DNA from 3 places in the Staphylococcus sp. MZ3 genome. Region 3 is predicted to be linked to each of the others. Evidence: predicted binding sites of a transcription regulator. Region 3 holds the regulator's gene; each other region holds the start of a gene.
The links. Region 3 encodes LexA, which represses DNA repair genes until DNA is damaged. Its sites were predicted from a motif close to CGAACATATGTTCG; they were not measured.
Positions count from the first base shown of each region.

Region 1 (4,283 bases), 680 kb from region 3:
TAGTAATCGTATGTATATTGAATGTCATGTTAAATAAAGTTATATTTTACTAAATGAAATATAAAATTGTTTGAGGTGATTTCTCGGTGTATAAGACTTATCAATCAGTTAAAACATATTTTTATAGATGGTGGGGATATTAAGTTAAAAACTTAAAATCATCTTATCATAAATAACAATCTTAAGTTAGCATTCACGATAATAGTCATTGTTAACATTAGCATATAAGGTCATGTCACGTTGAAACAGAGGTTCCTCGGCATTTTTGAAAATAATCATTAGCTTGCTCGCTATATAATTTGATGAATATATTTCGTAAAAGTGGGTATTTATTTAATGATTATTCTATATATGATAGTATAATGAAATGTAGATAGGTATTTAATTTAACAGAGGTGAAATTGAGATGTGGAATTTTATTAAATGTGTGTTTAAATTCGTATTTAGCTTAGTTGCTATTACAACATTAGTTGCTGGTGTTGGTGTAGTAGCATTTGCTTATATCTTTAAAAAAGATTTTGAAGATATTGAAAGAAAAACTAAAGAAATTATTTCTGATATTGAAAGTAAAAATAACTAATAACATTTAGAGGCTGGGACATAAATCCCTAAAAAACAGCAGTAAGATAATTTTCAATTAGAAAATATCTTACTGCTGTTCTCTATTTATACAATACTTCGTATTGAATGGCTTCGCTTTCCTAGGGTGCCGTCTCAGCCTTGGTCTTCGACTGGCACTGCTCCCTCAGGAGTCTCGCCATTAATACTACGTATTAACATGTAATTTTACTTTGAAATACTTTTAAAAAATAAGACACTTTGCCCAACTTGCACATAAATGTAAAATTCAATAAAATGAATTTTCTGTGTTGGGTCCCTTCTTATAATTTAATAAATACCACTAAACTAAATTAACGAGGTGCCTTATGTATAAAAATTATAACATGACCCAACTACACTACCAATAGAAACTTCTGTTAGAATCCCTCAAAATGATATTTCACGATATGTTAATGAAATTGTTGAAACAATACCTGATAGCGAATTCGATGAATTCAGACATCATCGTGGCGCAACATCCTATCATCCAAAAATGATGTTAAAAATCATCTTATATGCATATACTCAATCTGTTTAATTATGTTCAAAGCATTAAGGTAACAAGACAATATCTAAGATATCAAAGATAGAAATTTTTTGACGTTGTTGCTGATTGTAAACATAACCATCAATTTCATAATTAATAGCATCAATACGATAAATGGTTAAGCGTACTGAATCTACAAAGCCATTATTATAAAATTTAACTTCTACAGGTTGGGCATATTGTAGCGCCTCGTGTAGCCGAATGTTTAGCTCAGCCAATTGATCATCTGATAATACAGGACGTGTAATTTTGTTTTGGTCGATAATGTATTGTTGAATCGTTTCGAATTGTTCGGGTAATGTTGCAAAAGGAGCCCATTTAATCATGCCTCTTCCCATAGGTATATTGTTATCTAGTAATTCTCTTGGAACGTTACGATAATCAGTTTCTTCTTCATAACTTGTCATCCTTAATTCACCCCAATCTGATAATTACATTATACGAACATGTGTTCTATTTTGCAACAAAAATTTTGTGGAAGCATAAACGCGTTAATAATTAATGCTCGTGTAAGTAAAAAAGAGGGATTAATTAAAATCGAATAATGACATATCACAGCAAATAGTTCTTTTAAAGTAGTTAAATAGTTTTAGCTTTAAGGAAATGATAAATGATTGTTAATTCTAGCTAAAATTTAATAAAATGAAAATAAGACTAACATGGAGGGGTAAAAGTAATGACAAATGGATATATTGGTTCTTACACTAAAAAGAATGGTAAAGGGATTTATCGTTTTGAATTAAACGAAAATCAGTCACGTATTGATTTATTAGAAACAGGATTTGAATTAGAAGCGTCTACATATTTGGTGCGTAATAATGAAGTTTTATATGGAATCAACAAAGAAGGAGAACAATGCGGTGTTGCAAGTTTGAAAATTGATGACAATGGTGAATTGCATTTATTAAATAAATGTTTGTCTTCAAAAGCTGGTACAGGTTGTTATGTATCGATTTCAGAAGATAAACGATATTTATTTGAAGCGGTATATGGTGCTGGCATCATACGTATGTATGAATTAAATACGCACACAGGTGAAATTATACGTCTAACTCAAGAACTTGCACATGATTTTCCAACAGGTACACATGAAAGACAAGATCATCCACACGCACATTATATTAATCAAACTCCAGATGGTAAGTACGTTGCAGTAACAGATTTAGGTGCTGATCGTATCGTTACTTATAAATTTGATGACAACGGGTTTGAATTTTATAAAGAATCTTTATTTAAAGATAGTGATGGGACAAGACATATTGAATTTCATGATAATGGAAAATTTGCTTATGTCGTACACGAATTATCAAATACTGTGAGTGTTGCAGAATATAATGACGGTAAATTTGAAGAGCTCGAGCGTCATTTAACAATTCCTGAAAACTTTGATGGAGATACTAAACTTGCAGCAGTGCGTTTATCTCATGATCAACAATTCTTATATGTATCTAATAGAGGGCATGATAGCATTGCAATTTTTAAAGTTCTTGATAATGGTCAACACTTAGAACTAGTAACAATTACTGAAAGTGGTGGTCAATTCCCAAGAGATTTTAATATTGCCTCATCAGATGACCTTTTAGTTTGTGCTCATGAGCAAGGAGATTCAGTTGTAACTGTTTTCGAAAGAAATAAAGAAACAGGTAAAATTACGCTATGTGATAACACTCGTGTAGCATCTGAAGGTGTATGTGTCATATTTTAATCTTTAATTAATCATGATAAAAAGAAAACCATGTTTCCAAAAAATTTGTGTATACCTTGAAATTTATTGTTTTCAAGAACATCAAATTATGGAAGCATGGTTTATTTTTGTCTCAAAAATTAATTTTTAAAGAAAGCTTTGATGTATTTAAATTTACCTTTATATGGTGGTAAATGGACACCTGATTCTAATCGTGTAGATTTGAAAATGTAGCTTTTTTCATGTGTAAAAGTGTCGAATGAATATTTACCATGATAGCGTCCCATACCTGAGGCGCCAACACCACCAAATGGTAATTTAGGATTCGCTAGGTGCATCAATGTATCATTAATAGCGCCGCCGCCAAATGATAAATCGTTTATTACACGTTGTGTAGCATTTTCATCTTCGCTAAATAAATATAAACTCAAAGGTTTTGGTCTTTGGTGAATAAAGGCTATTGCTTCATCCAATGACTGATACGTTAAAATCGGTAAGATAGGACCAAAAATTTCTTCTTGCATAATTGCTGAATCATTTGTAACGTGATCTAACAATGTTGGTTCTATATAACGTTCATCCTCATCACTATGACCACCAAATACAATATTCATTTGTGCACTGTTAAGTAATGACGTCAGACGATGATAATGTTTAAGGTTTACAATGCGGCCATAATCTGGACTTTGTTGTATATTTTGACCATAAAATTCACGCAACGTTTTTGATAGGGCTGTGATTAAATCATCTTTTACAGATTCGTGTACTAAAATGTAATCAGGTGCAACACATGTTTGGCCGGCATTAGTGAATTTCCCAAAACAAATGCGTTCACTGGCAACCTTAATATTCGCTGTTTCATCAACGATGACTGGAGATTTACCGCCCATTTCTAATGTCACAGGAACTAAATTTTCGCTGGCAGCTTGATAAACGATTTTGCCTACATTTTCACTTCCTGTAAAGAAGACATAGTCAAAAGGTAAGTGAATTAACGTTTGCGTTTCTTCAATTCCTCCCTCAATAACTTCAATGTAATTTGCATCAAATGTTTCATTGATTAATCGTTTAATCACTCGTGCAACGTTTGGTGTCAACTCAGATGGTTTAATAATTGCTGTATTACCTGCTGCAATAGCACCGATTAAAGGTTCGAACACTAGTTGAAAAGGATAGTTAAATGGTGCAATGATCAAAACTGTTCCATAAGGTTCTTTTTTGATATAGCTTTTTGTTGGAAATAAATATAAAGGTGTGTCTACATTTTTTGTTTTAGTCCAGTTTTTAAGTTCCTTACGGGCATTTTTGATACTTTTCAAAGTTATGCCAATTTCAGTAGCATAAGCTTCGACTTTATTTTTTCCTAAATCTGTATATAGTGCTTCTAAAATATCGCTCTCGTATGATTTAATAGCTTTGCTTAACTTCTTTAATTGCTCTTTTCTAAAACTA
Region 1 covers NZ_CP076026.1:2,046,400-2,050,682, reverse strand. The annotation lists gene KI230_RS10020 (hypothetical protein) at 407-580, shown strand; partial or broken gene KI230_RS10015 (transposase) at 927-1,135, shown strand; gene KI230_RS10010 (YolD-like family protein) at 1,153-1,554, opposite strand; gene pglS (6-phosphogluconolactonase) at 1,824-2,852, shown strand; gene KI230_RS10000 (aldehyde dehydrogenase) at 2,972-4,283, opposite strand, start outside.
Region 1: KI230_RS10010 (YolD-like family protein) is a predicted target of LexA. The motif match lies at 1,589-1,602, and genes of this name have one in related genera.

Region 2 (4,283 bases), 560 kb from region 3:
TGATCTTGGATTTTTACTTGTTGTTTTTTGATCTATTGAAATTGCTGGCGATAATCCTTCAATTGTATCAACATCTGGTTTGTCCATTTGGCCTAAAAATTGACGCGCATAGGCACTTAATGATTCAACATAACGTCGTTGTCCTTCAGCATATATAGTATCGAATGCTAATGACGATTTACCTGACCCAGATAAACCTGTCATAACAATTAATTTATTTTTAGGTAGTTCGATATCAATATCTTTCAAGTTATGCGCACGAGCACCTTTTACTACTATGGATGGTTCTTTCATTTACTTGTCACCCTTCTGCTTTTAATTCAAATAACATATCTCTTAATTCTGTAGCTTTCTCGAAATCTAAATCTTTCGCTGCTTGTTTCATTTCTTTTTCTATATTGTCGATTGTCTTTTGACGTTCTTTTTTCGTCATCTTCTTAGGTATCACAGTTTGTGCTTTGTCATTATTTTCGTCATTTTCAACAGTAGCACTAATTAAATCATGTATTTTTTTATTAATTGTTTTAGGTGTAATACCATGTTTTTCATTATGTTTCATCTGTATTTCTCGACGACGTTGTGTCTCATCAATTGCATACTTCATCGAATCAGTCATTTTATCGGCATACATAATGACTTCACCTTTATCGTTACGCGCAGCTCTACCTATTGTTTGAATTAATGAGCGGTTAGAACGTAAAAATCCTTCTTTATCTGCATCTAATATGACAACTAGAGAAACTTCTGGTATATCAATACCCTCTCTTAATAAATTAATACCTACGATAACATCATATGTACCCATTCGTAAGTCTCTAATTATTTCGATTCGTTCTAATGTCTTGATTTCTGAATGCAGATAATTAACTTTAATACCCGCTTCTTTCATGTATGTGGTTAAATCTTCACTCATCTTTTTAGTGAGCGTTGTAACAAGTACGCGTTCATTACGCTCAACCCTTGTTTGAATTTCACTTAATAAATCGTCAATTTGATTTTCAGTAGGTCTAACCTCAATCTTAGGATCCAGTAAACCAGTAGGACGAATAATTTGTTCAACCATCTTATCCGTATGTTCAATTTCGTATGGTCCAGGCGTTGCAGATACATACACAAGTTGTTTTGTCTTTTCTTCAAATTCTTCAAATTTAAGTGGACGGTTATCTAATGCACTCGGTAATCTAAATCCATGATCCACCAAAACTTGTTTACGCGCTCTGTCTCCGTTATACATGCCTCGAACTTGTGGTAATGTCACATGTGATTCATCAATCATTACTAACCAATCATCGCCAAAGTAATCCAATAAAGTATACGGTGTCGAACCCAGTGGTCGCAAAGTTAAATGTACGGAATAGTTTTCAATTCCTGAACAGAATCCCATCTCTCGCATCATTTCTAAATCATAGTTGGTACGCTGTTCTAACCTTTGCGCTTCTAGTAATTTATTCTCATCTCGTAATTCTTTCAATCGTTCTTCCAATTCTTTTTCAATACGTTCAATCGCAACTTTCAACTTTTCTTCACGTGTTACGAAGTGAGAAGCTGGGAATATCGCAAAATGTTCTCTTTCTTTCAACACTTCACCTGTTAGGTAGTTAACTTCTCGGATACGGTCAATCTCATCGCCGAAAAACTCAACCCTTATACAAAGTTCTTCTTTAGAGGCTGGGAATATTTCAACTACATCACCACGCACTCGAAACGTTCCTCGTTGGAAATCGATGTCATTTCGTGTATATTGCACATCTACAAGTTTTCTAAGTAATTCACTTCTATCCATTTCCATACCAACTCGAACACTTACTACTAAATCTTTATATTCTTCAGGATTACCTAAACCATATATACAACTTACACTAGCAATAATAATTACATCATCGCGTTCAAATAATGCACTTGTAGCAGAATGTCGTAGTTGATCAATTTCATCATTGATTGAGGCATCTTTTTCAATAAAAGTGTCAGTAGACGGTACGTATGCCTCTGGTTGATAATAATCATAGTAACTTACAAAGTATTCCACCCTGTTTTCAGGAAAAAATTCTTTAAACTCACTATATAATTGTCCTGCTAATGTTTTGTTATGCGCGATAATTAACGTTGGTTTCCCAACTTCTTTAATAACATTACTCATCGTAAATGTTTTCCCTGTGCCAGTAGCACCTAATAAAGTTTGATGTCTTTTCCCCGCTTTAATACCTTCCACGATTTCTTTAATTGCTTGCGGTTGGTCACCTTGAGGCTCAAAATCAGAATGTATTTTAAAAGGATAATGTTCAACCATTGTCACATATGCCTCCTCTTTCAACGTATTATTTATATTTCCGCTCAACTCTTTGCTTTCTCATTACATATTTTAGCAAAGTAGTCACACAAAAAGCAAACGTTTGTTCGTAAAAATGTCGAACAAAGAAAAACAAACATAGTTGTGCTAACTATGCTTGCCTTAAATCAAATCGTTTATCTTGTTATTTTTAGTATGTAAATACACATTATATTAATCATCATTTTGTTTCAACAAATTTGTTTGAAACATTATTTTAAAGTTAATCTTAGCGATCTTCATCTTGATGTTTATGAAATTCGAGTTGATCTATAATTAAATAACCAGCTAATAATGACACTACATCAATAAAAATAATCCACTCGTTATGGAAATACTCTTTATAGATTGAGGCACCAATTAAAATTAATGTCAGAATAGTACCGACCCATTTACTTCTTGTTATTACACTAAATATTACTACCAAGACACATGGAAAGAATGCTGCGCTAAAATACCATATCATTCATTTTCCTCTTTTCTTTTATTTAAAATGTTCATGGTTGTTTCTCTTAATTCTGTTCTAGGTATAAAGTTTTCAGTCAACATTTCTGGAATGATATTATTAATAAAATCTTGTACAGATGCTAAATGGTCAAATTGAATAATTGTTTCTAGACTCATTTCATAAATTTCGAAAAATAATTCTTCGGGATTACGTTTTTGTATTTCTCCAAATGTTTCATAAAGCAAATCAATTTTATCAGCAACTGAAAGTATTTGGCCTTCTAATGAATCATCTTTACCTTCTTGCAGTCGTTGCTTATAAACATCTCTATATTGTAATGGAATTTCTTCTTCAATAAAGGTCTCTACCATTTCTTCTTCAACTTGCGAAAATAATTTTTTTAATTCACTACTCGCATATTTAACAGGTGTTTTTATATCACCAGTAAACACTTCGGCGAAATCATGATTTAATGCTTTTTCATATAAGCTTTTCCAATTAATCTTTCGTCCATGATATTCTTCAACTGTTGCTAGATATTGAGCAATTTTAGTTACTTTAAAGGAGTGTGCTGCAACATTGTGTTCAAAATATTTAAATTTTCCAGGTAATCTTATAAGTCTTTCCATATCTGATAATCTTTTAAAATATTGATGTACACCCATTTCAATTACCTCCTCCATTAATTAATCATAAATTATACTTTCTTTTTACATATCAATCAATTAAATATCATTTAAATATCTTCTTTATATAACTCTGATTAAATGATACCAAAAAATCCTCTCAACCTGTTACTTAAACAGGCTAAGAGGATAGTCTTGTCTTGATATATTACTTAGTGGATGTAATTATATTTTCCTGGATTTAAAATTGTTCTTGAAGATTTAACATTAAATCCAGCATAGTTCATTTCCGAAACAGTAATTGTTCCATTAGGGTTTACAGATTCAACAACACCAACATGTCCATATGGGCCAGCAGCTGTTTGGAAAATAGCGCCAACTTCTGGTGTTTTATCTACTTTAAATCCTGCAACTTTTGCTGCGTAATTCCAGTTATTTGCATTGCCCCATAAACTTCCTATACTTCTACCTAATTGTGCACGACGATCGAAAGCATAATATGTGCAGTTTCCATAAGCATATAAGTTTCCTCTGTTAGCAACTGATTTATTGTAGTTATGTGCAACAGGTACAGTTGGTACTGATTTTTGTACTTGAGCAGGTTTATATGCTACATTAACTGTCTTAGCTACTGCTTGCTTAGGTGCTTGCTTAACTACTACTTTTTTAGACGCTTGTTGTACAGGTTGTTTTACTACCTTTTTAGCTTGGCTTGCTTTTCTTACTGGTGTTTTAACCGCTTTAGTTTGTTTCACTTTATTTTGAGGCACAAGTGAAATCACGTCACCAGGAAAAATTAAAGGTGTTACACCAGGATTGTATGAATATAATTGATTCAACGTTAAGTGATGCTCTAAAGCAATCTTATATAATGAATCGCCAG
Region 2 covers NZ_CP076026.1:799,918-804,200, reverse strand. The annotation lists gene uvrA (excinuclease ABC subunit UvrA) at 1-294, opposite strand, end outside; gene uvrB (excinuclease ABC subunit UvrB) at 302-2,287, opposite strand; gene KI230_RS03765 (CsbA family protein) at 2,556-2,792, opposite strand; gene KI230_RS03760 (YfbR-like 5'-deoxynucleotidase) at 2,789-3,439, opposite strand; gene KI230_RS03755 (CHAP domain-containing protein) at 3,613-4,283, opposite strand, start outside.
Region 2: uvrB (excinuclease ABC subunit UvrB) is a predicted target of LexA. The motif match lies at 2,384-2,397, and genes of this name have one in related genera.

Region 3 (4,283 bases):
TGGTCCTTCTTGAGATTTAGCTGTAGTAATCGCTTTATCAATTTCTTCTAAATCATTACCATCTTTAACTAGTAAGTAATTCCAACCATATGCTTCAAAACGAGCTTTTGTGTTTTCAGAAAAAGCTTTGTTTAATTCGCCATCTAATGAAATATCATTTGAATCGTATAAAACAACTAATTTACTTAATTTATTATGTCCAGCAAATGAAGCTGCTTCATGCGAAATACCTTCCATTAAATCACCGTCAGAAGCTAATACATATGTGTAATGATCTACAACATTATATCCTTCTTTATTAAATTTCCCTGCTAGGTGATCTTCTGCTAAAGCTAATCCTACTGACATAGCAAAACCTTGTCCAAGTGGTCCAGTAGTAACTTCTACACCATCTGTATGTCTGTATTCAGGATGACCTGGTGTTTTAGAACCCCATTGTCTAAATTGCTTTAATTCTTCTAATTCTAAACTACCAGAAACATGTAACAAGCTATACAATAATGCTGAACCATGCCCTGCAGATAATACGAAACGGTCTCTATTGAAGTAATCTTTAGATTGTGGATTAAAATTCAGATGACGTGTCCACAAAGTGTAAGCCATTGGGGCAGCTCCCATAGGTAATCCTGGATGACCAGAATTCGCTTTTTCGATTGTGTCGATACTTAGTGCACGTAGCGTATCAACAGCTAATTGATCTTTTTCATTAAACATCTTGTGTATCTTCCCTTCTTCAATTTTATCAAATACATTATAACTTATTTTAAAATAAAAAGATAAGTAAAATACTTATTTCAAGTTATAATGTCAGAAAATTCTTTACAGATTTGTGATTTAATTTTTATTATCTCTTTTTTGTTGTATCTCTTTAATTTTTTCAGGTGTTACATCATTACCTTCTGGATCAATTACTTTAGTATTTTCAATTTGTTGTTTAAACCCTTTTCTAAAACTCTCAAGATAAGCTTTTCTTAAGGCTGTTTGCTCCTTTGCTTCTTCTTGAGTTAATCCTACTTCTTTTTTCTTTTTAGCTAACTCGTTAATTCTTTCGATATTCAAATCAGAATTACTCAATTAAAAAACCTACCTTCAATTTGTTTATTCAATCATTATAATACTTTAACAAAATATAACAAATTTAAGACCAGCAAAAAAGTAATAAAAAAACGCTATTTCGCAAAAATAGGCAAAATAACGTTGTGACAATGTATCAATTTATTAAAGCGAACACTTTCCCATCTCTTTGTTCGCCATTGTTTGTAGGGTCTTTATGTTCGTATGCTTTATTTATCGTATTGTTCTTAATTTGATGGTCAGTCATTTCGTACACTTGTTCCGAGTGAGCACTAACGTTCGCACTTAACAAGAATATTGCAAAGGCTGCACTTGAAACTAAAAATATGATGATATATGTTGATACGTTTTTATATTTATTGTAAAACATCATTTCCACTCCTAGAACATTTGTTTGTATAAGTAATTTATCAGAACTTATGTTCTGTGTCAATATTTTAACGAACAAATGTTTGTTTTGGTTGTGAATTAATGATATACTGTATTTAAATTAATTTAGGGAGTGCCTATATATGAGAGAATTAACAAAACGACAAAGCGAAATATATAACTATATTAAACAAGTTGTTCAAATGAAAGGTTATCCGCCTAGTGTTCGCGAAATTGGTGAAGCAGTTGGCTTAGCATCCAGTTCAACTGTTCATGGTCACCTTTCACGTCTTGAAGAAAAAGGATATATAAGAAGAGATCCAACGAAACCACGTGCTATAGAAATTGTAAGTGATCAAACAAATGATAATATTAATATGGAAGAAACGATTCATGTGCCAGTTATTGGTAAAGTCACAGCAGGTGTTCCTATTACCGCTGTAGAAAATATTGAAGAGTATTTTCCATTACCTGAACACTTAACATCGACACATAATAGCGACATATTCATATTAAACGTCGTAGGCGACAGTATGATTGAGGCTGGTATATTAGACGGAGACAAAGTAATTGTTCGCAGTCAAACCATAGCAGAAAATGGAGACATTATTGTTGCTATGACTGAGGAAGATGAAGCAACTGTCAAACGCTTCTATAAAGAAAAAAATCGTTATCGATTACAACCTGAAAATAGTACAATGGAGCCAATTTACCTCGACAATGTTGCTGTAATTGGGAAAGTAATTGGTTTGTACCGCGAAATGTAATATTTTAAACCGTTATATATTATCGTAATTGTTAAACCCTCATTTTTATAAATTTTGGACCTCTTGAAAAAGTTTCGTTTTCAAGAGGTTTTATTTATTCTAATCTAAATTCAGTTCAAACAGAAATTGCGAATTGTTAGATAATCTCATTCTTTAATATAAATTTTGAATTACAGATTCCTGCAAAATGTTACACAAATTAAAACTCGCCCCCGTAATAATTTACAGGAGCGAGCCATTATTATTTTTTTCTTTCTTTTTTATTAAGTATATCTTTGACGCGTTCAAGTATATCCGCATCTTTTGGTTTATCTGTTGTCATCATGTTTATCTACTTCCTTACAGACAAACATTACCCTTTAATCTCATGCCAAAAACATTAACCAGTATAATTTTCTGTCCAAAAAGGTTGTTTTTCATCATTAAAATCAACACCAACACCTAATATTTTAAACGTATCATTTAAAATATTTTTTCTGTGACCAATAGAATTCATTAATCCTTGATGTGCATAGATACTACTAACTTGACCATATGCTAAATTCTCTCCGGCTGAGTTAAATGTAATACCATCTTTTTTCAATCGATCAAATGGTGATTGACCTTTTAAATTTGTATGATCAAAATAATGATTGTTGGCCATATCTTTACTATGCTTACGAGCAGTTTCAGAATTCTGTTTAGAATACTTCAATGTAGATAATTGATTTTGTTTTCTTTCAGCATTAACTATATCAAAATTTTGTAGTTCAAAACTATCTGCAAGCGATTTCGAAGGTGCTCCATATTGTTCTTTTAATCTATTTTCCATAGCATCACTTACTTGTAAAACAGCTGTTACATTATTACGTCGATGCTTATCATAAAATACCGTCGTATAAATGTGATTTTTATGGAAAACATCATATTCTTTATTATTTTGTTCGTAACGCACTCTAGCTTTAACAATCTCTGCCTCTGGTTCGCCTAATCTTTGCCTTACAACCGATTTCGGTGTATTGTATTTAATTTTTGATTTTGAAGTAATGATATTTTGATTTGTATATAACGCATTTACTTTATCTTTAATATAGCTTACCATGATAAAATTATTGTAATCGTCATCATAATACGTATACCACTTCGTACCATATTCATTAAATGTCACTCTTTTTGGTTTATTTAATGTTTTCTCAACATCTGATTTCGACATGTTCATTTGTATATTATTAAAGGCAAATTGTTGTTTCTTCGGTGTATCCAATTTATTTTCCGCAGAAATTGTTTCTTTATTGATGTGAATGTCAATATATTGTCTTACTTCATTTTGTAAATGAATGAATGGTTTAAATTCTGTTATTGGCGCAATGATAATAATTGATAAAAACGCAACAACAGTTACTATGAATTTTTTAATTTACATCACCTACTATAAATATTAATCTCTATCACCGTTGAAAATAGAGTTTCTAACAATAACATAATCTACAGTACGTAATGATTTCAAGTCTTTTCCACCGGCATATGAAATTGAGCTTTGTAAATCTTGTTGCATTTCTTTTAAGGTATCCATTAATGAACCCTTATGTTCTACAAACATTTTTTTACCTTCTACATTTTTATGTTCGCCTTTTTGAAATTCAGATGCACTACCAAAATATTCTTTATACTGTTTACCATCAAGTTCTACAGTTTCACCAGGTGATTCTTCGTGTGCCGCAAATAATGAACCAATCATGACCATTGATGCACCAAATCTAATTGATTTAGCGATGTCGCCATGCGTTCTTATACCACCATCGGCAATCAAAGGTTTACGAGCTGCTTTACTACATATGTTTAATGCCGCTAACTGCCAACCACCAGTACCAAAACCTGTTTTAATCTTTGTAATACAAACTCTACCAGGACCTATACCGACTTTGGTAGCATCAGCACCAGCATTTTCTAATTCTCTAACACCTTCTGGCGTACCAACATTACCAGCAATAACAAAACTATCAGGTATATGTTTTTTTATATGTTTAATCATGTTTATCACTGAATCTGAGTGACCATGCGCAATATCTATTGTAATATATTCGGGGATTAATT
Region 3 covers NZ_CP076026.1:1,363,943-1,368,225, reverse strand. The annotation lists gene tkt (transketolase) at 1-714, opposite strand, end outside; gene KI230_RS06670 (DUF896 domain-containing protein) at 835-1,074, opposite strand; gene sosA (DNA damage-induced cell division inhibitor SosA) at 1,211-1,444, opposite strand; gene lexA (transcriptional repressor LexA) at 1,587-2,210, shown strand; gene KI230_RS06655 (CAP domain-containing protein) at 2,590-3,606, opposite strand; gene guaC (GMP reductase) at 3,628-4,283, opposite strand, start outside.